2 linked regions of the Cohaesibacter gelatinilyticus genome follow. Each later gene encodes a partner of the first gene's protein in a complex. Links are inferred from orthologs where the notes say so. Each region holds a gene or a part of one and is shown in the gene's direction. Other genes may lie near its edges.

Region 1 (15,962 bases):
GTCATTCAGTCTGATGGTGTTCCGTATTTGGCAACCGCCGGGTCGGGGGATGTTTTGGCTGGAACCGTAGCAGGTCTCGCCGGGCAGGGCATGATTCCCTTTGAAGCAGCATGTGCCGCAGTCTGGTTTCACAAAGAAGCAGGCAAGATACTTGGTGCCGGGTTGATATCTGAAGACCTGCCGGATTGTATGCCGATGTTGTTTGCCAGACTTTTTGGAGAATAACTGAAAAAGTGGGGGGCTTTTTTTGCTTTGATTGCTGGTTTGAGATGGCTTTTTAGCGCAATAAATCAGGGGAAAAGGTGACTTTTTTGTCAAATTCTCTTATATGTGTGGGGAATTGGGGGCAAATGCAGAAAATGTCTTTGCTCTTTTGAAAAGCTATTGCTATAGAGGCCCCGCTCGATTTGCTGGCGCTGGGCGCCAAATGTGCGGGTGTGGTGGAATTGGTAGACACGCCAGATTTAGGTTCTGGTGGCGCGAGCCGTGGGGGTTCAAGTCCCTCCACCCGTACCAAATCTCTCCCTTGCTTTGTTGGTTCGGGGGTGGCTGGATTGAAGTGTGGCTGCTGCGGCGGCCTCTCTTCGTTGGGCGACAGGTGAATCAGCAAGTGAAAGGGTGAGGACGATGCACGACCTCCCCAAGAGTACAGAAATTTGATCTAACTACGAAAGCAGATTGATATGCAGGTGACTGAAACCCTGTCCGAAGGACTGAAACGCGAATTGAACGTCGTTGTTCCTGCTTCTGATCTTGAAGCTCGTCTGGTGAGCAAGATTGAAGAGATCAAAGGGCAGATCCAGATCAATGGTTTCCGCCCGGGCAAAGTGCCAGCATCTCATGTCCGCAAACTGCACGGGAAAGCTCTGATGGGCGATATCGTGCAGGAGCTGATCGGTGAGACCACTCGCACCTCTTTGGAAGAGCGTAGTGAGAAAGCTGCCATGCAGCCTCAGTACAAACTGACCGAAGATCAGGACGAAGCCGATAAAATCATGGATGCAAAAGCCGATCTGGTTTTTGATATCGTCTATGAGATTCTGCCAGCCATCGAAGTTGCTGATGTTTCCGGTGTTGAGATCGAGCGCCCGGTCGTTGAAGTTGAGGAAGCTGAGATTGAAGAGCGCCTCAATATGATTGCTGAAGGCTCTCGTCCCTTTGAAACAAAAGAAGGCGCAGCCGAAGATAAAGACCGTGTTCAGATGTCCTATCTTGGCAAGGTTGACGGTGAGCCTTTTGAAGGCGGTGCCGATGAGAATGCTCAGCTGGTTCTGGGTTCTGGTCAGTTCATTCCTGGCTTTGAAGATCAGTTGATCGGCTGCAAAGCTGGTGATGAGAAAACCATCAAGGTGACGTTCCCTGCTGATTATGGTGCTGAGCATCTGGCTGGCAAGGATGCCGAGTTCGATGTTGTTGTCAAAGAAATTCAAGCTCCTGGTGAGTTGGAAATGGATGATGAATTCGCTTCCAAGCTTGGTCTTGAATCCATGGAAAAACTGAAGGAAGTGGTCAAGGATCAGATCACCTCTCAATATGGTTCCATGACCCGCCAGCGTGTTAAGCGTCAGCTGTTGGACAAGATGGACGAGCTGCACAAGTTCGACGTTCCACCAACCTTGCTGGAGCAGGAATTCAACAACATTTGGCAGCAAGTGACTGCTGAAATGAACGAAAACAGCAAGACCTTCGAAGACGAAGACACCACTGAAGAGAAAGCCAAGGAAGAATATCAGACCATCGCGGAACGTCGCGTACGTCTGGGACTGGTTCTCTCTGAAATCGGTGAGAAAAACGAAATCCAGGTTTCTGACGAAGAAGTTCAGCGCGGCATCATGTCCCGTGCGCAGCAGTTCCCAGGTCAGGAGCGTCAGGTGTTCGAATATTACACCCAGAATGCTGAAGCTCTGGCTTCCATTCGCGCTCCAATCTTCGAAGAGAAGGTTGTTGACTATCTTCTGGAGCTGGTCAAAGTCGAAGACAAGACCGTCTCCAAAGAAGAACTGGAAACCTTGGTTTCTGAAGACGAAGAATAAAGTCTTCTCGTCGGTTGAAAATTCTGAAGGCGCCCCTAGCTTTGGCTATGGGCGCTTTTCTTGTCTCTAGGTGAGGTTGTCGGATGATCGATGGCGAGATTTGGAAATATTTCTTTCGGTTTCTGTATATTGCCAATATTGGCCTTCCGCTTGTCTTGTGTGTTGTTTCCATGGTGCCAGTGTTGCAAAACGCCTCACAATTATTATGAAGAGCGAGGGCAATCCATTTTCATTGAAAAGCGGAAGAATATTTTTCGGTTTTTTGTAGGATTGATATGGGTTGGCCTGACCCTGTTTCTCTCATCAGTTATCGCTCCCTATATAAACTGAGCAATGATCCATGCTTTGTCTGGGGAGTATGATGCTTGAAGAGTTGCTGGATAGAGTAACCTTTTCTTGGGGCAGGACTTGATCGGGATAGAGAGAATCCTATTTAGTAGGGCTGTGCATTTGTTCCATATTTTCCTCTGTATGGTTGGAATGCTCGGCTATCTGCATATTCGTCAGTAAATTATTTATGTTCCTGCGTTTATCTGGAAAACACCATGTTGGTGTGATTCGAATGCAGATTGCCGTTGAGAGGGAATTTCTAACTTTCTCGCGGTATGGTCTGGGATGAGCAAATTTTTCGCAGTTGGATTTGTTAAATCCAGTTGCCGAGAATTTGAATTGAAGTTTGGTCTTGCGACGAGGAAGAGTGATGAAGGATCCAATCGATCTTGCGATGAATCTGGTGCCGATGGTTGTGGAGCAATCCAACCGTGGTGAGCGCGCCTATGATATTTATTCCCGCCTTTTGAAAGAGCGGATCATTTTTGTGACTGGACCGATCGAGGATCATATGGCGACCTTGATCTGTGCCCAGCTTTTGTTTCTGGAAGCAGATAACCCCAAGAAAGAGATTTCTCTTTATATCAATAGTCCAGGTGGTGTGGTGACTGCTGGTATGTCGGTTTATGACACCATGCAATTCATCAAACCCCCTGTTGCGACCCTTTGTATGGGACAAGCCGCTTCCATGGGCTCACTGTTGCTATGCGCGGGTCACAAGGATATGCGTTTTGCGCTACCAAATGCTCGCATCATGGTGCATCAGCCTTCCGGTGGCTTTCAGGGGCAGGCCTCTGATATTCAGCGTCATGCGGAAGACATTCTGAAAATGAAGCGCCGTTTGAATGAAGTTTATGTCAAGCATTGTGGTCAGGACTACGACACGGTTGAAACGACACTTGATCGCGATCATTTCATGACGGCCGATGAAGCCAAGGAATGGGGCTTGGTCGACCGTGTTGTCGAGAGCCGTGAGACATTGGCCGAAGATTCCGAAAAGTCCGAAGGCGACAAGGATAAAAGCTGATCACGCACTTTGCCGGATGAATCTGGCAAAGTTTGATTAAGCTTGGTGATTGAAAAATCGCATCTTTCTGGGGAAGCTGGCTACAACTGGTTGCTGTTAAGCGAATATTGAAGTTTTGATGGCCAAGCTAACAGAAACATATGAACCGGGTACCAAGTGTTCTATTTTGTAGTAAAATAATACTCTTGGTGCCAATTTTAGGGTCTGGTTTTGCTTGCAGTGTTTGTCAGGCACCATAAACTGAGACTGGTAAGGGGCTTAGGCCCGATTGATAACCGAAAAGAGGCAATTACATGAGTAAGGCCGGTGGTGGCGATAACAAGAATACGCTGTACTGCTCCTTTTGTGGTAAGAGCCAGCATGAAGTGCGCAAGCTGATCGCAGGTCCAACTGTGTTCATCTGTGATGAATGTGTCGAATTATGCATGGACATCATCCGTGAAGAGAATAAATCTTCTCTGGTGAAATCCAAGGATGGCATTCCAACGCCACAAGAGATTTGCGAAGTTCTGGATGATTATGTAATCGGTCAGGCGCAAGCCAAGCGCGTGCTGTCTGTTGCGGTTCATAACCATTACAAACGTCTCGCGCATGGTAAAAAGAATGCCGACATCGAACTGGCCAAGTCCAATATCATGCTGATTGGTCCGACCGGTTGCGGTAAAACGCTTCTCGCACAGACACTTGCGCGTATCATTGACGTGCCCTTCACCATGGCCGATGCGACCACATTGACAGAAGCTGGCTATGTTGGTGAAGATGTCGAGAATATCATTCTGAAGCTTCTTCAGTCTGCCGACTATAATGTTGAACAGGCTCAACGTGGTATCGTTTATATCGATGAGATCGACAAGATCTCCCGCAAGTCCGATAACCCAAGCATCACTCGTGATGTGTCCGGCGAGGGGGTTCAGCAGGCTCTGTTGAAGATCATGGAAGGCACTGTTGCTTCCGTTCCGCCACAAGGTGGTCGCAAGCATCCGCAGCAGGAATTCTTGCAGGTGGATACAGCGAACATCCTGTTCATCTGTGGTGGTGCGTTTGCTGGCCTCGATAAGATCATCTCTGCTCGTGGGAATGACACCTCCATTGGCTTCTCTGCCAAGGTGGAAGATCCTGAAGAGCGTGGCGTCGGCGAATTGTTCAAGGAACTTGAGCCGGAAGATCTGCTAAAATTTGGTCTGATTCCTGAATTTGTTGGTCGTTTGCCTGTTCTGGCAACACTGGAAGATCTGGATGAAGATGCGCTGATCACCATTCTGTCCGAGCCAAAGAACGCTTTGGTCAAGCAGTATCAGATGCTGTTCGAGATGGAAGGTGTTCGTCTGACATTCCACGAAGACGCGTTGCGCGCTATTGCTGCCAAGGCGATTGAACGTAAGACTGGTGCTCGTGGTTTGCGCTCCATTCTGGAAGGCATTTTGCTAGACACCATGTATGAGCTGCCTGGAATGGAAGGTGTGGAAGAGGTTGTCATCTCTGGCGATGTCGTCAAGGGAGAGGCAAGACCGCTCTATATCTATAGCGATATTCAGAACGAGGCCGAGTCAACTTCTGCCTGATCCAATCAGGTATAGTGAGTTTGAAAAAGGCGGCCTCAGGGTCGCCTTTTTTGTCGGTTAGGTTGGGATAACGATTCTCAAGGGATTTCCTCAAGAATCACATGCTGATATCTGAGGAAGCTGAATTTTGTTGGCGGGCTTATTCACATTCACATCATTGTAATTGTGGAGTGCCTTGAAAGTTATTGAGGCAAGCCCCACCTAGGATGATACCGTGGTGAGAGTTGGTTTTGAGTCTTTGCCACAAATCGTCGCCGATGACACTGATCGGACTTTTGGGCTGTGTAGCGAAAAGGCCTTGTATCGGCTTCAGGCGGGCCATTGTGTGCCGCATTTGGAATATCCCTTGGCTATTATGCAAGGGACAAAACAGAAAGGTAGGAGAGCATGACCGAAGGAACCCATATTACTGATGGAGATCCAACGGCCGGGACCATGTATCCCGTCCTGCCCCTCAGAGACATTGTTGTCTTCCCTCATATGATTGTGCCTCTCTTCGTTGGTCGCGAGAAGTCTATTCGCGCATTGGAAGAGGTGATGCAGTCCGACAAGCAGGTGTTGCTTGTTACCCAAAAGAATGCCGGTGATGATGATCCTGCGCCGCAGGATATATACAAGATTGGTACCCTTGCCACCGTATTGCAGCTGCTGAAGCTGCCAGATGGAACTGTAAAGGTACTGGTTGAAGGTCTGGACCGTGCATCACTGGATGAATTCTCTGATCGCAAGGATCTGTTCGAAGCGACCGCTACCATTTTGCCGGAAGAAGACGGTGATAAGGTAGAAGTGGAAGCCTTGGCGCGTTCCGTTGCGACCGAGTTTGAAAATTATGTGAAATTGAACAAGAAGGTTTCTCCGGAAGTCATCGGTGCAGTTTCACAGATTGAAGATTATTCCAAGCTTGCTGATACCGTTGCTTCTCATCTGGCTATCAAGATCCAGGAAAAGCAGGAAATTCTCGGTATCGTCAGCGTTGTTGAGCGTCTTGAGCAGGTCCTTGGCCTTATGGAGAGCGAGATTTCCGTTCTTCAGGTGGAGAAGCGTATCCGCACACGCGTGAAACGTCAGATGGAGAAGACCCAGCGCGAATATTATCTCAACGAGCAGATGAAGGCCATTCAGAAGGAATTGGGTGATTCTGAAGAAGGTGGAGATGAGATCAAAGAGCTGGAACAGGCCATCGAGAAAACCAAGCTGTCCAAGGAAGCCCGCGAGAAGGCCGATGCTGAGCTGAAGAAGCTCAAGCAAATGAGCCCGATGTCCGCTGAGGCGACCGTGGTGCGCAACTATCTGGATTGGTTGATTGGTATTCCTTGGGGCAAGAAAACCCGCGTCAAGGTTGATCTGGAAAAGGCTGAAGATGTGCTGGATACAGATCATTACGGTCTTGAGAAGGTCAAGGAACGTATTGTTGAATACTTGGCCGTCCAGAAGCGTACCAACAAGCTGAAAGGCCCGATCCTGTGTCTGGTAGGACCTCCAGGTGTTGGTAAGACCTCTCTTGGCAAGTCCATCGCCAAGGCAACCGGCCGTGAATTCGTTCGTATGGCCCTTGGTGGTGTACGTGATGAAGCTGAAATTCGTGGACATCGTCGGACGTATATCGGTTCCATGCCGGGCAAAGTCGTTCAATCCATGAAGAAGGCCAAGAAGGCCAATCCGCTCTTCTTGCTCGATGAGATCGACAAGATGGGTATGGATTTCCGTGGTGATCCGTCTTCTGCGCTTCTGGAAGTGCTTGATCCGGAACAGAACCATGCTTTCATGGATCATTATCTGGAAGTGGAATATGACCTGTCCAATGTCATGTTCATCACCACAGCTAACACACTGAACATCCCGGCACCTTTGATGGACCGTATGGAAGTGATCCGTATTGCTGGTTACACCGAAGATGAGAAAGTCGAGATTGCGCGTCGTCACCTGATTCCGAAAGCCATGAAAGACCATGGTCTGAAAGAGAAGGAGTTCTCGCTGGATGATGCTGGTCTTCGCAAGGTGGTTCAGCTTTACACCCGTGAAGCGGGCGTACGTAACCTCGAACGCGAGATGATGAAACTCGCACGGAAGGTGGTCAAGGAGCTCTTGATGAGCAAAAAGGACCGCATTGAGGTAAGTGTCGACAATGTCGAGGAGTTCCTTGGTGTGCCGCGCTTCCGCTTTGGTGAGGTTGAATCGGAAGATCAAGTTGGTGTTGTCACTGGTCTGGCTTGGACTGAAGTGGGAGGCGAATTGCTGACCATTGAAGGCGTCATGATGCCGGGTAAAGGCAAGATGACCGTTACTGGTAACCTGCGTGATGTGATGAAGGAATCCATTCAGGCAGCGGCATCCTATGTTCGCTCACGTGCCGTGGATTTCGGTGTCGAACCTCCGGTCTTTGATCGCAAGGATATCCATGTTCACGTGCCAGAAGGTGCAACACCAAAAGATGGTCCATCTGCTGGTATTGCCATGGCAACGGCGATTGTCTCGCTGATGACCGGTATTGAAGTGCGCAAGGATATCGCCATGACAGGTGAAATCACCCTGCGTGGTCGTGTTCTTCCAATCGGCGGCTTGAAGGAAAAGCTGCTGGCAGCGCTTCGTGGTGGTATCAAGACCGTTCTTATTCCGGAGGAAAACGCCAAGGATCTGGCCGATATTCCGGATAATGTAAAAAATGGTCTGGAGATCATTCCTGTCTCAAATGTTGGCCAGGTACTGGAGCATGCGCTTGTCTCCCAGCCTGTCGCCATCGAATGGGATGAAGAGGCCGCGCTGCTGGAGAAGAAGGCCCTTGAGGCAAAGAATGAGAGTTCTGCCACAATGCAGCATTAGGTTTTGATTCTGATTAATGACCTGAGAATCCCTGAAATCCGCCAATTTTTCGGATTTTGTCTGTGGGAAAATGAGGTTGTTCTGCAAAACATTCTGCTGAAAAGGCGCATCTGGTGCTAGATGCGCCTTTTTTATGAAAGGTCAAGCATTCTTTTTTGTTTAAAGCTTGAAAAATGGCGGAATTCCGCGAATTTTGGCCTTGATTTCTGAGTGATTTAGCCAGATTGTCCAAGTTCACGTCTGGAAATGAATCTGGTGAATTTGATTCTGATGACGAAGAATTGCCTGGTTGCAAAGAGGCATTCGTTATTACATCGAGAAGGAAGAAACTATGAATAAGAATGAGTTGATCTCTGCCGTTGCTGACAAGTCTGGTCTGACTAAAGCGCAGGCTGGCGATGCAGTTGATGCATTGTTCGACACCATCTCTTCCACCCTCAAGGGTGGTGACGAAGTTCGGGTCATCGGCTTTGGCAATTTCTCTGTAACTGAGCGCGCTGCGACCGAAGGCCGTAACCCACGTACAGGTGAAACCATTCAGATCCCTGCGTCCAAGACTCCTAAGTTCAAGGCTGGTAAAGGCCTGAAGGATGCCGTGAACGGCTAATCTTGCCGCTGTAGCTGGATTTAAAGACCCCCGGTCGCTGAAAAGCGCCGGGGGTTTTTGTTTGGTGACACATAGCATGGAAGATTATCTGTTGGTCTTGGGATCTTCCACATAAAAACCCCGAGGACATAGAACATGCGTCTGCTTGTATTTCCGATTTTATGAATATTTTCAACGCATTGATATCACAACAGGTTTGGCCGGTGATGCGATTGGGGAAATCTGCGTATCAGATGAAGTGAATGGCAAAGTGGTGAAATTGAACAGATTTTAAATTGACTCTTATACTCATATTATAATTATTTGCGGGGTGCCTTTGGGCTCGTTACTCATCTGCAGACTTTGACTCTGTTAAAGGATACCTCATGAAAAACAATAGTTTGTTTCACCTGGTTGCCAAGGCTGCCATAATTGTTGGTCTTGTTGCTGGTTTGGGCAGTACATCTGCGCTGGCCGAGAAAATTACAGTGACTGACATTGCCGGTCGTAGTGTTTCCCTGGAAAAGAATCCGTCCAAGATTGTTTTGGGTGAGGGACGGATGATCTATTCAATCGCGTTGTTGGATCGGAAAAATCCGTTTGAGCGTGTGGTGGGATGGAAAGACGATCTGATCCGTTTTGATCCAGACCATTATCGTAAATATAAAGCCAAATTTCCTGCCGTCGACAAGATCAAGAATTTCGGTAGCCCGTATTCCAGTGAGTTCAGCTTGGAGGCCGTTGTGGCGTCTGGTGCTGAAGTCATGATCCTCAATTTGGGCAAGTTGTTGCAGGCGCAGGAGAGTGGACTGCTGGAAAAGCTCGAAAAAGCAGGAGTAGCCGTTCTCTTTGTCGACTTCCGCCAACGCCCGACACAAAATACTGTCCCAAGCCTACAACTTCTGGGGCGTGTTCTGGACCGTCGGGAACAGGCTGATGAATTCATCGACTTCTATATCCAGAATATGCAGACGGTGTTGAACCGGGTTGAGAAGATCAAGGAATCTGATCGTCCTGTCGTTTTTGTAGAGCGAGCTGCCGGTTACAATCCGGATAAATGCTGCAGTACCTTTGGAGATGCCAATCTCGGCCGTCTGGTTGATCTTGCTGGTGGAGCCAATTGGGGTAGCAAGAAGTTTTCCGGTCATGGCGGCAAGGTCAACCCGGAAGCCATTTTCGTTGATGACCCTGATGTGATCATTGGTACCGGTGCCAATTGGGCAGAAGCAAACCCAGCGACCACCGCCGTTCTGTTTGGCTATGAGGCTGATGACAAGATGGTCCAGGAACGTCTTGGCAATCTGGCTGCTCGCAAAGGTTGGGAGGAGTTGAAGGCGGTCAAAAACGGTAATTTCCGCTCCATCTATCACCAATTCTACAACAGCCCATATCATTTTGTTGCTTTGCAGACATTTGCGAAATGGTTCTATCCGGATGAATTCAAGGATGTTGAACCAGAAAAAACCTTTACCGAGCTGCATGACCGTTTTCTACCAATCGATTATAGCGGTGTCTTTTGGGGCACCCTCGAAAAATAGAGCGTAAAACCAAGTGGCCCTGTCTGCATTCGGTGGGCAGGGCTTTTATTTCGGATCAGGAGATGATTTCATGGTGATTGCAATTGAAAGCGATCATATGCAAGCTCGCTATCGTGGGCGGATAGCAAGACGATTTGGTACGCTCGGTGTCGTGTTTGCACTTTTAGTGATTAGCTTTTTTATCGATATTACCAATGGTCCGGGTGATTTCCCTGTTAGCGTCATATGGGATGTTTTATGGGATAAGGCATCCCATGGCGTTCAGATGGAAGTGGTGATCTGGGATTACCGGATCGCAGTTGCTGTCACTGCAATTGTGGTTGGTGCCATCTTGTCTGTGGCCGGTGCGCAAATGCAGACGATTTTGAACAATCCTCTGGCTGAACCTTTCACCCTTGGCGTTTCCAGTGCTGCAAGTTTCGGCGCATCCCTAGCCATTGTATTGGGTTGGAGCATCATACCCAATGTTGGCCATCTGATCGTGACATTGAATGCCTTTCTGTTTGCTCTTGGGACTTGTGCCTTCATATTGTTTGCGACCAGATTGAAGGGGGTAGGGGCCGAGACCATGATATTGTTTGGTATCGCCATCTTCTTTACGTTCAATGCGGCACTTGCCATGATGCAGTATATTGCATCGGAAGATCAGCTGGCACGTATCATTTTCTGGATGATGGGTTCGCTATCGCGTGCCAGTTGGGACAAGATTTCCATCGCGGTTTTATTGCTCGCCGTAGCTGTTCCTTTTTCACTGTTCCGTACCTGGCAACTGACGGCATTGAGGATGGGCGAGGAAAGTGCCATCAGTCTTGGTATAGATGTTTCCCGGTTGCGAATAGAGATGCTGATACTGATTTCTTTTCTGGCGGCAACTGCGGTGGCATTTGTCGGAGCGGTCGGGTTTATTGGTCTGGTTGGGCCCCATATTGCCCGCATGATTGTGGGTGAAGATCAGCGTTTCTTCATTCCGCTTTCTGCGCTGGTTGGAGCCTTGGCTATGTCCGTTACATCCATTGTCAGCAAAAGCATCACTCCCGGGGTGATATATCCTATTGGCATCATAACGGCATTGATTGGCGTACCTATCTTCGTCTCGGTTATTCTTTCGACCAGAAAGGATCGCTTGTCATGAGTTTGCAGATATCAAGTCTCAACGCGGGTTATGGGAGACAGCAAATTCTTCATGACGTCAGTATCGACGACATGAAATCTGGTGAGATGGTTGGTGTTATTGGACCCAATGCGGCTGGAAAATCTACCTTTTTCAAGAGCCTGACAGGTATTGTGAGGCCGCGATCAGGTTATGTGAGCCTTGATGATCAGGATATCTTGTCCATGCGGCGCAAGCAAAGGGCCCGTCAAGTTGCCTATATGCCGCAGAGCATTGGCTGCAACGCTGCTCTTACGGTTTTTGAAAGTGTATTGCTTGCCTTAAAGCAAACAACAGGATGGCGGGTTGGCGCAGATCACTTGAACAAGGTTTCCAATATTCTATCCATGCTTGGCCTTTGTCATTTGGCGGATAGGGGAATTGGAGCGCTAAGTGGCGGACAATCGCAAATGGTGGCTGTCGCGCAAGTGTTGGTTCGCAAACCAAAACTGCTTTTGCTGGATGAACCGACCAGTGCGTTGGATTTGCATCATCAATTATCTATCCTTTCTGCCATTCGCGATGCGGCAAAGGAGTTCGATATCATCGTGATGGCGGCATTGCATGATCTAAATCTGGCTGCAAAATTTTGCGATCGCCTGGTTCTGATCCGGGAAGGGCGGGTTTTGGCAGATGGGGAGCCACGGGAGATCTTGGGGCTTGAGGCTCTTAACGAGACCTATCGCATTCGGGCCTCTATCGAGAAATCCAGTCTTGGTACCTATTATGTGGATGCGCAATTGCCCTGATGGCGTATTTGACTGTGCCGATTGCTATCAATAAACCAACTTGAAATGCTCAAGACTGAGCATTTCATCTTCCGACATGGATTGGCCAATCTCAGCCAGTTCGCGGGTGAAGAAGTCCCAGTGGATCTTTCTCCACCAGTGATAGCTTTTGTCGCCTTCCCCTTCTTCAATCGCGAAGCTGGCGTCGACGTCCTTGAAAGCGCATTTCTGGATATTCGTGAACTCAATTATGCAAACGGGATTACGGTTCCAATCCTGTACGACCATCAAGTCGCCAGCCTTGATCTGTTGCTCCTTTCCCAGATCATACCAGCGCGTCAGTCCGCAGGTCGCTCGTTTTTCGCCCTGTTTGATCAGTTCGGCGCAAATATTGGCATTTTCTTCGTCTGCACAAAAATAGTCGTAGTGAACCGCACGTTCTTTTTGTCGCAAGGGTAAGGGAAGGGTTGCCAGATAGGCATGCAGGAATTTTTGAGAAGAGGAATTCATTTCACAGATAAGCACATGCCGTCGGATAGAGGCGACTTGCATAGTTCAAGTATGTAGGCAAGAAATGGTGGGTGATGAGAGATTCGAACTCCCGACCCCCTCGGTGTAAACGAGGTGCTCTAACCAGCTGAGCTAATCACCCTTCACGGTTCTGCAGAAATGGTGGGTGATGAGAGATTCGAACTCCCGACCCCCTCGGTGTAAACGAGGTGCTCTAACCAGCTGAGCTAATCACCCGCTCTGCATTTCGTGTGAGGTGCTTTTAGGGGTTGGCAACCAGACATGCAACAAAAAAATGACAAGGATTTTTATTCCTTGGGGAAATCTGAATATCTGATTGGGCGATAACTCCTTTAAACAATTCTCTTCTGTCTGCTGCAAACAAATATCAAATATGGGTTTGGATGCATGTCGATTCAGTATTTGTTTTCAGAGCATTGATTTTTGAGACTTTCTTTTGAGAGGAGAAGAAAAGGTGGTTTGGTGGTGCTACAAATCTGCAGGCTCGTCCACATCTGATTTTGGCCAGCTTTCTGCCAGTTTGCGACATAGATGTGAAATACACACAGAAAGAGTTTACTGCGTGCTTGACTTCAAGTGACCGGCGTCGTATTTCAGCGCCACTCCACACGAACGGAGCGTATAAAAACGCTTCATCATGTGGTCCGGGTAGGGGGGTGTAGCTCAGTTGGTTAGAGCGTCGGCCTGTCACGCCGAAGGTCGCGGGTTCGAGTCCCGTCACTCTCGCCACCCTGTTCCAAACAAGATATCTTGTGGCGAGATATCTTGTAACCCTGTTGTGGGGGTGTAGCTCAGTTGGTTAGAGCGTCGGCCTGTCACGCCGAAGGTCGCGGGTTCGAGTCCCGTCACTCTCGCCACTTCTGGATTGTCTGACCAGATAATCTGGCCCACGTTATTGGGGGTGTAGCTCAGTTGGTTAGAGCGTCGGCCTGTCACGCCGAAGGTCGCGGGTTCGAGTCCCGTCACTCTCGCCACTTTCCCGTGAACGCCCGCTCGGATGAGTGAGGCGTTTTTTCGTATCCATATTTCCTTAGTGTTGCAGATTTTATTGATAGAAAACCCTGCCGACTTCAGCAGGGTTTTGAAGTATTGTTGATGTGACTGTTAAAGGTGTTCATTTCAATTGAGTTGCCGGGGCTCTTGCTGCCATGGCCAGAATTGAATGGGTAGTTTGTCGACATGGATCTTGAGGCGCTTCTTCAATTCGTCCATGGATAGCAGGCCTGTTTGGGTGTCGACATATTCCACCACGCTGGATGCATTGATTGAAGCCAGCTGTAGAGCTTTTGCAGGTTCTGTTCCTGCGGCCAACTGTAGGCCGGACGTGGATGTGAAGCTGTCACCTGCGCCAGCGGAACCTTTTACCTCTGTTTTCAAAATTGGGCAATGATAGAGGCCCTCCGGTGTTGCCAGATATGCACCGCCTGTGCCGTCAGTTACCAGAACGTGGCGGCAGCCAAGATTTTGAATAGCGCTCATGAAGCCTGCAAGTGTGCAATGATGATGTTCATTCAAAAGCCCGCGTGTTAGCAGGCCGGACGCGTGATCGTCTGATATCTGGATGGATTTGATTGCAGAGCCTTTTGTCTGTTTCATCAGCAAGGGAAGGAGTGTCTCGGCTTCATGGCGGTTGATGTTGATGAGATCAAGATTCTGAATGGAGCCAAGAAGATCTTCGCCTCTGCGCGTGATCTGTCTTTTGCCTGGATTGGCAACAACAAATGCGCCTGCTTCTTTGCCTCGTTTTGCAATCGCGGGGAAGGCATCTGCAGATTCGTTCGACATTGGTGCGATGTGCAGAAGATCTATGCCGGCAAATAGCTCTTGCGTGATCTCTTTCTCCGTAATCAGGCAGTTTGCGCCGCGCATGGTGAAAATGGATGCGTTGCGGTCATGAGAGGCGATTATGACAGAGCGACCGGTGGTGGCTTTGTCTGTCTGCATGAGGTTGCTGGTTTTCAGTCCCTCTCTGTCCAATAGAGCCTGAACCTGTTTTCCTTCCAGATCTTTGCCGATTTTTACCGTTGGTGTTGTTTCGTGTCCCTGACGGGCAAAGGCTACCGCTGCGTTGATTGCGCCGCCGCCAACATGGGTAGTTATGTTAAGGGCGTCGATCTTGCGACCTTGTTCCAGCATGAGGAAGGAATTGTCGGCATTGGTCATGGATATGCGTTCAATGTCATGATCGGCGACAACGGTGATGATGTCGATCATGGCAGAACCAATGGTAGCTGTCTTCATTTGCTTTGTTCCACCTGAATGGGGATGAGATTTCTCAAAAACAGGTTAGGCTCTATGATGTATGGATCAAGTGAAAAGCGAGTGTCTGCGAAAGAATTTACAGGTGTTTTTCGAGGCGGAGGTGAAAACTGTTACCGGTAACAGTACGGGATGTCTGAATGTTGTGGATGGCGCGTTCGAATGTCGGGTTTCCGACAAGAATATGATTTTGGTCAAAAACTGACAAACGGATCTGCATAGGATAAGCTGGGGTAGTTTCGTTATTTGGTCAACCTGTTACGACTTTCAGAGTTTAGTCACAGGAGGGTCGGATCGTTAGGCTAGTATGGGTTTAAATGTGACAAATTTGCACACTTGCTCTTGCCTCTTTGCGGTCGCTGCTTTAAGCGTGCCACCAACAAGTGATACATCTTAGCTGGATGTGCTCTTGATTCTATTTTGAAACGCCTAGGGAGTCTCGGGGTCACATCTGGGGCATCAGATTGACCGTCTTGCTGGGCATTGAGGACCGGAACACTATGGAAGACCTGCTAAGGGAATACCTTCCCATCGTTATCTTCATCGGTATCTCGCTTGTTATCGGACTGGCGCTGCTTGTGTCCCCTTTCTTGCTTGCCTATAAAAATCCTGATCCGGAAAAATTGTCGGCATATGAATGTGGCTTCAATGCGTTTGACGATGCTCGTATGACCTTTGATGTGCGCTTCTATCTTGTCGCAATCCTGTTCATCATTTTCGATTTGGAAGTTGCTTTCTTGTTCCCATGGGCGGTTGCCTTTGGTGATTTGGGCATGTTCGGTTTTGTTTCGATGATGATTTTCCTGGGTGTGTTGACCATCGGCTTCATCTATGAATGGAAAAAAGGAGCCTTGGAGTGGGATTGATGACTGAAAATCAGACTCTGGTTTCGCCTGAGCCGAAGGGAATCCTGGATCCGAAAACCGGTAAGCCAATCGGTGCGGAAGATCCGTTCTTCATGCAAGTGAATGAAGAATTGTCCGACAAGGGATTTATTGTCACTGCAACGGATGATCTGATCAATTGGGCGCGCACCGGATCCTTGATGTGGATGACGTTTGGTCTTGCCTGTTGCGCGGTCGAGATGATTCAAATGTCCATGCCGCGTTATGACTGTGAGCGTTTCGGTTTCGCGCCTCGCGGTTCCCCGCGCCAATCTGACGTGATGATCGTTGCCGGTACGCTGACCAATAAGATGGCTCCGGCTTTGCGCAAGGTTTATGACCAGATGCCAGAGCCACGCTATGTGATCTCCATGGGTTCGTGCGCCAATGGCGGTGGCTATTATCACTATTCCTACAGTGTTGTACGCGGATGCGACCGGGTGGTTCCCGTGGATATTTATGTCCCCGGATGTCCTCCGACGGCCGAAGCGCTTCTCTATGGTGTGATGCTATT
Region 2 (9,722 bases), 260 kb from region 1 along the record:
AAAGGCCGCTCATTTGGGCGGCCTTTTTTGTTGTTTGAATTCTGGACGATGATCTGCCTTCCGGGTGAGAATCGAGTTGGATTCCAATGATCAGCAGGAGAGGGATTCGCATCTTCGAATCTGTGGTCATATTTCTGTTAAGCCCTCTTTGATCTTGTATTTTTGTTAGGGATTTAGCCGATTCTAACCGTTGGAAATTTTCCAATTCATTTATTGTTTAATCGTGCTTTTTTTTGAAATAATATTACCCTCTCGCATAGCAAGCTCGTAGCTCCCCTGAATCTTTGCATAGGGGGTTGACGAGGCGAGTTCTTCGGCATATGTTCGCGCCACTTCTCGGACAGGCGGTAAACCGATCCAATCAGAGACGACACGTCTTTGAACCAAATCGATTTAAACGCTGTCCATTAAAATGAAGCTGAGATTGACTGGCTCATGATCGCGGGTTTCCGTGATCCTCTGGTTTTCACAGTGCTGTTCGCGGCAGAAGTCGTGCGATGGTGCGCTTTTGTGCGTGCGGACGGTGCATTTTTGGTAATTCGTTCAGAGAGATCTGAAAGGCACGCTATATGCCAACCATTAACCAGCTTATTCGCAAGCCGCGCAAGGCGCCGGTAAAGCGAAATAAAGTACCGGCCATGGAGGCCTGCCCACAGAAGCGGGGCGTTTGTACGCGCGTTTATACCACTACGCCTAAAAAGCCTAACTCGGCTTTGCGTAAGGTTGCCAAGGTTCGCTTGACCAACGGTTTTGAAGTTATCGGCTATATCCCTGGTGAGGGCCATAACCTTCAAGAACACTCCGTTGTGATGATCCGCGGCGGACGTGTAAAAGATTTGCCTGGTGTTCGTTACCACATTCTGCGTGGTGTTCTCGATACCCAGGGTGTTAAAGACCGTAAGCAGCGTCGTTCCAAATATGGCGCGAAGCGGCCTAAATAAGCCGTTCTTTGGAGTACAGGTCACATGTCACGTCGCCATAGTGCAGAAAAACGTACTATCAACCCGGACCCGAAGTTCGGTGATATCGTTATTTCCAAATTCATGAACAGCATCATGCTGGATGGTAAAAAGTCCGTTTCTGAACGGATTGTTTACGGTGCTCTTGATTCTGTCGAAGGTAAACTCAAGCAGGATCCAGTAGAGGTGTTTCACACTGCTCTGGAAAATGTAATGCCTTCTGTTGAGGTTCGTTCCCGCCGTGTTGGTGGTGCAACCTATCAGGTTCCTGTTGATGTTCGTACTGAACGCAAGCAGGCCCTGGCTATCCGCTGGATCATTTCCGCCGCTCGCGGCCGGAATGAGCGCACCATGATTGATCGTCTTTCTGGCGAGCTTCTTGATGCGTTTAACAATCGCGGTTCCGCAGTTAAAAAACGCGAAGATACGCACCGTATGGCCGAAGCCAACCGTGCCTTCTCGCATTATCGCTGGTAAACCTTTAGGGGCGAAGTCATGGCACGCAGCCACAAGATTGAGGACTATCGTAACTTCGGCATCATGGCTCACATCGATGCTGGTAAGACGACCACTACGGAACGTATCCTCTACTATACCGGTAAAAGCCACAAAATTGGCGAAGTTCATGATGGCGCAGCTACCATGGACTGGATGGAGCAGGAGCAAGAGCGTGGTATTACCATTACCTCTGCTGCTACCACCTGTTTCTGGCGCGAAAAGCGTCTGAACATCATCGATACTCCAGGTCACGTTGATTTCACTATTGAAGTTGAGCGTTCCTTGCGTGTTCTCGATGGTGCGGTTTGTGCACTTGACGCCAATGCTGGTGTTGAGCCGCAGACCGAGACCGTTTGGCGTCAGGCTGATAAGTACAACGTTCCTCGGATGATCTTTGTCAACAAGATGGACAAGCTTGGTGCTGATTTCTTCCGCTGCGTTGACATGGTCAAGGAGCGCCTCGGTGCGACTGCTCTTTGCCTTCAGTTGCCGATTGGCGCTGAGAGCGAATTCTCAGGTGTTATCGATCTGGTTCAGATGAAGTCAATCATCTGGCTGGAAGAGTCTCTGGGCGCTAAATTCGAGATTGGCGATATTCCTGCCGAGCTCGTAGATCAGGCTGCTGAATATCGCGAAACTCTTATTGAGAGTGTTGTTGAATGCGACGAAGAAGCGATGGAAGCCTATTTGGAGGGTGATGAGCCATCCAATGAAAAGATCATGGAACTGATCCGCAAGGGCACCATTGCCAACGAGTTTGTTCCTATCCTCTGTGGTACCGCGTTCAAGAACAAAGGTGTTCAGCCTTTGCTTGACGCAGTGGTAGACTATCTGCCTAGCCCGGTCGAAATTGAAGCCATCAAGGGCGTTGATGTTAAGACCGAAGAGGAAACCACTCGCGAAGCGTCTGACGAAGAGCCGTTCTCCATGCTGGCGTTCAAGATCATGAACGACCCGTTTGTAGGTTCCTTGACTTTCTGCCGCATCTATTCCGGTACTCTTGAGACTGGTACGTCCGTTCTCAATACCGTGAAGGAAAAGCGCGAGCGCGTTGGTCGTATGCTTCAGATGCACTCCAACTCTCGTGAGGACATCAAGCAGGCACATGCTGGTGACATCGTTGCGATCGCTGGTTTGAAAGACACTACAACTGGTGATACTCTGTGTGATCCACTGCGCCCGGTTATTCTGGAACGTATGGAATTCCCGGATCCAGTTATCGAAATTGCTGTTGAGCCTAAAACCAAGGCCGACCAGGAGAAGATGGGTCTTGCCCTGAATCGTCTGGCTGCCGAGGATCCATCCTTCCGCGTGAAGACTGACGAAGAATCCGGTCAGACCATTATCGCTGGTATGGGTGAGCTGCATCTTGATATTCTTGTTGATCGTATGAAACGTGAATTCAAGGTGGAAGCGCAAATTGGTGCTCCGCAGGTTGCTTACCGCGAAACCATTTCTCGCTCTGAGAACATTGACTACACCCACAAGAAACAATCTGGTGGTTCTGGTCAGTTCGCTCGCGTGAAATTGACAATTGAGCCAAACGAGCCAGGCGCTGGTTTCGAATTCAAGAGCTCTATTGTCGGTGGTAACGTTCCAAAAGAATACATCCCTGGTGTTGAGAAGGGCGTCCAGTCCGTTATGACCTCTGGTCCTATCGCTGGCTTCCCAATGGTAGACGTGAAAGTTGAGCTGACTGATGGTGCATACCATGACGTTGACTCCAGCGTTCTTGCCTTTGAGATCGCTTCTCGCGCGGGCTTCCGCGAAGGTTGTCGTGCCGCTGGTCCAAAGCTGCTTGAGCCAATGATGAAAGTCGAAGTTGTTACCCCTGAAGAATATATGGGTGACATCATCGGTGACATCAACTCTCGCCGCGGTCAGATTTCCGGCACTGAAGCTCGTGGTGTTGTAACCGTCATCACTGCCATGGTTCCACTGGCGAACATGTTTGGGTATGTGAACAATCTTCGTTCCATGTCCCAGGGTCGTGCTCAGTATTCCATGGTGTTTGATCACTATTCACAAGTGCCGCAGGCCGTTGCAGACGAGGTTCAGGCAAAATATGCCTAAACCTCACGCTTCACGCACTTAATGAAATTCTAAACTGGAGCTATTTCCTATGGCTAAGGAAAAGTTTGAACGTAATAAGCCGCATGTAAACATCGGCACGATTGGTCACGTTGACCATGGTAAAACCACCCTGACCGCAGCTATCACCATGACCCTTGCTGAAAAGGGCGGTGCTGAGGCTAAGGCTTATGATGAGATTGACGGTGCGCCAGAAGAGAAAGCTCGCGGCATCACGATCTCTACTGCTCACGTTGAGTATGAGACAGAGAACCGTCACTATGCTCACGTTGACTGTCCAGGTCACGCTGACTATGTGAAGAACATGATCACCGGTGCTGCTCAGATGGACGGTGCTATCCTGGTTTGTTCTGCAGCTGACGGCCCAATGCCACAGACGCGTGAGCACATCCTGCTTGCCCGTCAGGTTGGTGTTCCTGCTCTGGTAGTGTTCCTGAACAAAGTTGATCAGGTTGATGACGAAGAGCTGCTTGAGCTTGTTGAAATGGAAGTTCGCGAACTGCTGGATTCTTACGAGTTCCCAGGCGACGATATTCCTATCGTAAAAGGTTCTGCTCTTGCTGCTGTTGAGAACCGTGACGCTGCAATCGGCCGTGAAGCAATCATGGAACTGATGGCTGCTGTTGACGATTATATCCCAACTCCAGAGCGTCCAAAGGATCTGCCATTCCTGCTGCCTATCGAAGATGTATTCTCCATCTCTGGTCGTGGTACTGTGGTAACCGGTCGTGTTGAGCGTGGCGTGATCAATGTTGGTGACGAGATTGAGATCGTCGGTATCAAAGACACCCAGAAAACCACCTGTACCGGTGTTGAAATGTTCCGCAAGCTGCTTGATAGCGGTGAAGCTGGTGACAATGTTGGTGTTCTCCTGCGTGGTACCAAGCGTGAAGATGTCGAGCGTGGCCAGGTTCTGTGTGCACCAGCTTCCGTTACTCCACACACCAAGTTCAAAGCAGAAGCTTACATCCTGACGAAAGAAGAAGGCGGTCGTCATACTCCGTTCTTCACCAACTATCGTCCACAATTCTATTTCCGTACCACTGACGTGACGGGTGTTGTTACCCTGAACGAAGGTACCGAGATGGTTATGCCTGGCGATAACGTCGAGATGAATGTTGAGCTGATCGTGCCAATCGCTATGGAAGAAAAGCTGCGCTTCGCTATCCGCGAAGGTGGCCGTACCGTAGGTGCCGGCATCGTCGGTTCTATCGTCGAGTAATCATTAGGGCAGGGGTGCATAAGGATGCATCCAGATGCACCCCGGTCTTTTGAGGATTAAATTATGAACGGTCAGAATATTCGAATCCGCCTCAAGGCATTCGACCACCGCATTCTTGATACTTCGGCTAAGGAAATTGTTTCCACTGCGAAACGTACCGGCGCCAATGTTCGCGGCCCGGTTCCGCTGCCAACACGGATCGAGAAGTTCACTGTCAACCGTTCGCCGCACGTAAATAAGAAAAGCCGTGAGCAGTTCGAGATCCGCACGCATAAGCGTCTTCTCGATATTATCGACCCGACCCCGCAGACGGTTGATGCCCTCATGAAGCTTGATCTTGCGGCCGGTGTGGACGTTGAAATTAAGCTCTAACTTGAGCGAAAGGCGAGAGTAGCCATGCGTTCTGGTGTGATCGCACAGAAGTTGGGAATGACCCGCATTTATACCGAAACTGGTGAACATGTACCAGTGACGGTTCTCAAAGTTGAGAATTGCCAGGTTGTTGCTCAGCGAACTGTAGAAAAAAATGGTTATACTGCACTTCAGTTGGGTGTAGGTAAAGCCAAAGTTAAAAACGTTTCGAAGCAGATGCGCGGCCACTTTGCAGTGGCTAAAGTTGAGCCGAAACGTAAAGTGGCTGAGTTCCGTGTAAGCGAAGACAACCTCATTGAGGTTGGTTCCGAGCTGACTGCGGATCATTATGTAGCTGGTCAGCATGTGGATGTTGTTGGTACTTCTATCGGTAAAGGTTTTGCCGGTTCCATGAAGCGTCACAACTTTGGTGGTGGTCGTGCAACGCACGGTAACTCCATCTCCCACCGTGCTCACGGTTCTACCGGTCAGTGTCAGGATCCTGGTAAGGTCTTCAAAGGTAAGAAGATGGCCGGTCACATGGGTGCTACCCGTGTCACCACCCAGAACCTGAAGGTCGTCAAGACCGACGCTGAGCGTGGTCTGGTTTTGGTTCAGGGCGCTGTTCCTGGTTCCAAAGGCGGCTGGATCCTGATCAAGGATGCGGTAAAACGTGCGCGTCCTGCCGAGGCACCTGTTCCTGGCGCTGTCCGTGCAGCTGAAGCTGCTGCTAAGGAGGGCGAAGAATAATGGAACTGCAAGTTAAAACCCTCGATGGTAAGGATGCGGGTTCTGTATCCGTTTCTGATGAAGTCTTTGGTCTTGAGCCACGTGCCGATATTCTGGCCCGTATGGTTCGTTATCAACAGATGAAACGGATGTCCGGCACCCATAAGACCAAGACACGTGCTGAAATCACTGGCACCACCAAGAAGTACCTTCGCCAGAAGGGCTCCGGTGGCGCTCGTCACGGCAACAAGAAAGTGCCTCAGTTCCGTGGTGGTGGTCGTGCCTTTGGTCCAGTTGTTCGCGATCATGCGATTGCGCTGCCAAAGAAAGTTCGTGCGCTGGCGCTGAAACATGCTCTGTCTTCCAAGTTGAAGAATGAATCTCTGATCATTCTTGATGATGTGAAGGCTGATGCACCTAAGACTGCTGCAGTTTCTGCACAGGTTAAAGGTCTTGGCATCGAGAACGCATTGTTCATTGCTGGTCAGGAAGTCGATAGCAACTTTGCTAAAGCTGCTCGCAATATCGTCGGTATCGATGTGTTGCCAGTTCAGGGCATCAATGTTCTTGATGTTCTGCGTCGCGACACTCTGGTTCTGACCAAGGCCGCAGTCGATGCTCTGGAGGAACGGTTCAAATGACCAACCTTCGTCATTACGATATCATCCGCAGCCCAGTGATTACTGAGAAGGCAACCATTCAGTCCGAACAGGACAAGGTTGTTTTCAATGTATCCCAGGATGCGACTAAACCAGAAATCAAGGCCGCTGTTGAAGCGCTGTTTTCTGTCAAAGTCAAAAGCGTTAACACTTTGGTCCGTAAGGGTAAAGTGAAGCGTTTCAAAGGCATTGTCGGCAAGCAGGTAGACGTGAAAAAAGCGATTGTGACCCTCGAAGATGGTCAGTCAATCGACGTCACGACTGGTCTTTAAGGAATTTTGGGATAGGCTGAAGTCATGGCACTCAAGACCTTTAAACCCACTAGCCCTGGACAGCGCCAATTGGTGATTGTTGATCGTTCTGGCCTTTGGAAGGGCAAGCCGGTCAAGAAACTCACTGAAGGTTTGACCAAGTCTGGTGGCCGCAACAACACAGGTCGTATTACGTCCCGCCGCCGCGGCGGTGGTCATAAACGTACCTACCGCATGATCGACTTCAAGCGTCGCAAGTTTGACGTAGAAGGCACGATTGAGCGTCTGGAATATGATCCTAACCGTTCTGCATTCATCGCACTGGTGAATTATGCAGATGGTGAGCAGGCATACATTCTGGCTCCACAGCGTATTGCTGCAGGGGACAAGGTGATTGCCAGCGAATCTGCTGACATCAAGCCGGGCAACGCAATGCCTTTGGCGAACATGCCAGTTGGCACGATCATCCACAATGTCGAGCTGAAGCCTGGTAAAGGTGGTCAGATCGCCCGTTCTGCCGGGGCTTATGCACAGTTGGTGGGTCGTGATCAGGGTTATGCGATCATTCGTTTGAACTCCGGGGAGACAAGATTGGTACTTGGCACTTGCATGGCAAGCGTCGGTGCTGTATCCAACCCCGAGCATTCGAACATTAATCACGGTAAAGCTGGTCGTTCCCGCTGGTTGGGTAAACGTCCAGAGGTGCGTGGTGTTGCTATGAACCCAGTAGATCACCCACATGGTGGTGGTGAAGGCCGTACTTCTGGTGGCCGTCATCCTGTTTCTCCATGGGGTAAGCCTACCAAGGGTAAGCGTACTCGCAGCAACAAGACGACCGACAAGTTTATTGTTCGTAGTCGTCATCAGCGCAAGAAATAAGGGTTAACCGATGGCACGTTCTGTTTGGAAAGGTCCGTTTGTAGACGGATACCTTCTGAAGAAGGCAGACAAGGTTCGCGCTTCCGGCCGCAACGAAGTGATCAAAACGTGGAGCCGTCGCTCTACCATTTTGCCTCACTTCGTTGGACTCACCTTTGGTGTGTATAACGGCCAGAAACATGTACCTGTCCTCATCTCTGAAGAGATGGTGGGACACAAGTTCGGTGAATTTTCTCCATCCCGCACCTACTACGGTCATGGTGCTGATAAAAAGGCTCGGAGGAAATAATGGGTAAGGCAAAACGCGCACGCGTATTGAAAGACAATGAAGCAAAGGCAGTAAGCCGTATGCTTCGTGTTTCTCCCCAGAAACTGAACCTTGTCGCTGCAATGATTCGCGGTAAGAAAGTCGATACAGCTCTGGCTGATTTGACTTTCTCATCCAAGCGCATTGCTCGTGATGTTAAGAAATGTTTGGAATCTGCGATTGCTAATGCTGAAAACAACCACGAGTTGGATGTTGATGCATTGGTTGTTGCAGAAGCCTATGTTGGTAAGGCTTTGGTCATGAAACGCTGGCAGCCACGTGCTCGTGGTCGTGTTGGCAAGATCCTCAAGCCTTTCTCCAACCTGACGATCGTTGTTCGTGAAGTCGAGGAGACAGCCTGATGGGTCATAAGGTAAATCCGATTGGTCTTCGTCTGGGCATCAACCGGACTTGGGATTCTCGCTGGTATGCTGGTAAAACCGAATATGGTGCTCTTCTTCATGAAGATTACGCTATTCGGAACATGCTGTCCGAGCTTCTCAAGCAGGCTGCTGTTTCCAAGATCGTGATCGAACGCCCACATAAGAAGTGCCGTGTGACCATTCACTCTGCACGTCCGGGCATCGTTATCGGCCGTAAAGGCGCTGATATTGAGAAACTTCGTCGCAAGGTTGGCAAACTGACGGACTCTGATGTGCATATCAACATTGTTGAAGTGCGCAAGCCAGAGACCGATGCAAACCTGGTTGCTCAGTCTATTGCTCAGCAGCTGGAGCGTCGTGTCGCATTCCGTCGTGCTATGAAGCGTGCCGTTCAGTCTGCAATGCGTATGGGTGCCGAAGGCATTCGTATCAATTGCGCTGGCCGTTTGGGTGGAGCAGAAATCGCTCGTACCGAATGGTATCGTGAAGGCCGCGTACCGCTTCATACTCTGCGTGCCGATATCGATTACGGTACTGCAGAAGCTCTGACGGCTTACGGCATTTCCGGCATTAAAGTGTGGATCTACAAAGGCGAAATCATGGAACACGATCCCATGGCGTCTGAGAAGCGTGCACTTGCGGGCCAGGAAGGTGGCAACAACAACCAGCGTCGGCGTAATAAGCCCGCTGCTTGATTTGTACCAGCTGAGGTAAGAGAGAAAATCAATGCTGCAACCAAAGCGCACAAAATATCGCAAGCAGCACAAGGGCCGCATTCATGGCGTTGCAAAAGGGGGCTTCGAGCTCAATTTTGGCGCCTACGGCCTGAAGGCTCAAGAGCCTGCGCGTATCACCGCTCGTCAGATCGAGGCTGCGCGTCGTGCTATGACCCGTCACATGAAACGTGCCGGTCGCGTGTGGATCCGCATCTTCCCTGATGTGCCTGTATCCAAGAAACCTACCGAAGTCCGCATGGGTAAAGGTAAAGGTTCTCCTGAATATTGGGCAGCTCGTGTGAAGCCGGGCCGCATTATGTTTGAAATTGATGGCGTACCGAACGATGTTGCTCGGGAAGCCATGCGGCTTGCTGCTGCGAAGTTGCCTATCAAGACACGCTTCGTACAGCGCATCGCCGACTAAGGTGTGAAGGGATAAACCCATGAAAGCATCAGATGTCCGCGCGATGACGTCGGACCAGATCGCTGATGAGTTGGTAAAGCTGAAGAAAGAGCAGTTCAATCTGCGCTTTCAGGCTGCAACCGGTCAGTTGGAAAACACCGTGCGTGTACGACAGGTTCGTCGTGACATTGCACGCCTGATGACCATTGCACGTGAGAAGCGTGCAGCGGCAGCAGAATAAGGAGGACGAGATGCCTAAACGAGTATTGCAAGG

The links.
Region 2: the proteins of tig (region 1) and rpsG are in contact, whole or in part, in a crystal structure (PDB 3GTY), measured with the Thermotoga maritima proteins. The link is inferred for Cohaesibacter gelatinilyticus from one-to-one orthologs. Residues at the interface, in WP_004081061.1 of Thermotoga maritima: Glu122, Val124, Val129, Leu130, Tyr133, Glu188, Gly259, Ile262, Tyr263, Glu266, Ser270, Glu273, Gln274, Glu277, Arg308, Gln311, Ile312, Ser315, Tyr316, Glu325, Arg329, Arg336, Leu363, Phe366, Trp367, Arg373, Leu377, Arg381, Leu384, Glu387; in WP_004081843.1 of Thermotoga maritima: Lys34, Lys52, Lys55, Glu59, Arg62, Gln63, Glu66, Asn67, Lys69, Val71, Arg95, Ala109, Lys110, Lys111, Gly112, Arg113, Pro114, Glu117, Glu121, Ile124, Ala125, Tyr127, Asn128, Asn129, Thr130, Gly131, Lys135, Asp139, Arg142, Met143.

The regions. Positions count from the first base shown.
Region 1 is NZ_OBEL01000001.1:1,508,161-1,524,122, reverse strand. Bases 1-2,858 are described here. They hold tig (trigger factor), read left to right. Parts: upstream 1-683; coding sequence 684-2,033; downstream 2,034-2,858. Other genes in these bases: CRO57_RS06790 (ATP-dependent Clp protease proteolytic subunit), read left to right, coding at 2,734-2,858; CRO57_RS06805 (NAD(P)H-hydrate dehydratase), read left to right, coding at 1-225. Outside these bases: more of CRO57_RS06790, read left to right, coding at 2,859-3,390; ATP-dependent Clp protease ATP-binding subunit ClpX, read left to right, coding at 3,684-4,952; lon (endopeptidase La), read left to right, coding at 5,340-7,772; CRO57_RS06775 (HU family DNA-binding protein), read left to right, coding at 8,086-8,379; CRO57_RS06770 (ABC transporter substrate-binding protein), read left to right, coding at 8,745-9,896; CRO57_RS06765 (FecCD family ABC transporter permease), read left to right, coding at 9,967-11,028; CRO57_RS06760 (ABC transporter ATP-binding protein), read left to right, coding at 11,025-11,795; CRO57_RS06755 (ASCH domain-containing protein), read right to left, coding at 11,823-12,284; CRO57_RS06725 (carbohydrate kinase family protein), read right to left, coding at 13,425-14,546; CRO57_RS06720 (NADH-quinone oxidoreductase subunit A), read left to right, coding at 15,065-15,430; CRO57_RS06715 (NuoB/complex I 20 kDa subunit family protein), read left to right, coding at 15,400-15,962. UniProt on the Bacillus subtilis protein: Involved in protein export. Acts as a chaperone by maintaining the newly synthesized protein in an open conformation. Functions as a peptidyl-prolyl cis-trans isomerase.
Region 2 is NZ_OBEL01000001.1:1,778,126-1,787,847, reverse strand. The notes cover bases 1-2,700. They hold rpsG (30S ribosomal protein S7), read left to right. Parts: upstream 1-965; coding sequence 966-1,436; downstream 1,437-2,700. Other genes in these bases: fusA (elongation factor G), read left to right, coding at 1,455-2,700; rpsL (30S ribosomal protein S12), read left to right, coding at 570-941. Outside these bases: more of fusA, read left to right, coding at 2,701-3,530; tuf (elongation factor Tu), read left to right, coding at 3,580-4,770; rpsJ (30S ribosomal protein S10), read left to right, coding at 4,834-5,142; rplC (50S ribosomal protein L3), read left to right, coding at 5,167-5,871; rplD (50S ribosomal protein L4), read left to right, coding at 5,871-6,491; CRO57_RS07995 (50S ribosomal protein L23), read left to right, coding at 6,488-6,781; rplB (50S ribosomal protein L2), read left to right, coding at 6,806-7,639; rpsS (30S ribosomal protein S19), read left to right, coding at 7,650-7,928; rplV (50S ribosomal protein L22), read left to right, coding at 7,928-8,308; rpsC (30S ribosomal protein S3), read left to right, coding at 8,308-9,024; rplP (50S ribosomal protein L16), read left to right, coding at 9,056-9,469; rpmC (50S ribosomal protein L29), read left to right, coding at 9,489-9,689; rpsQ (30S ribosomal protein S17), read left to right, coding at 9,700-9,722.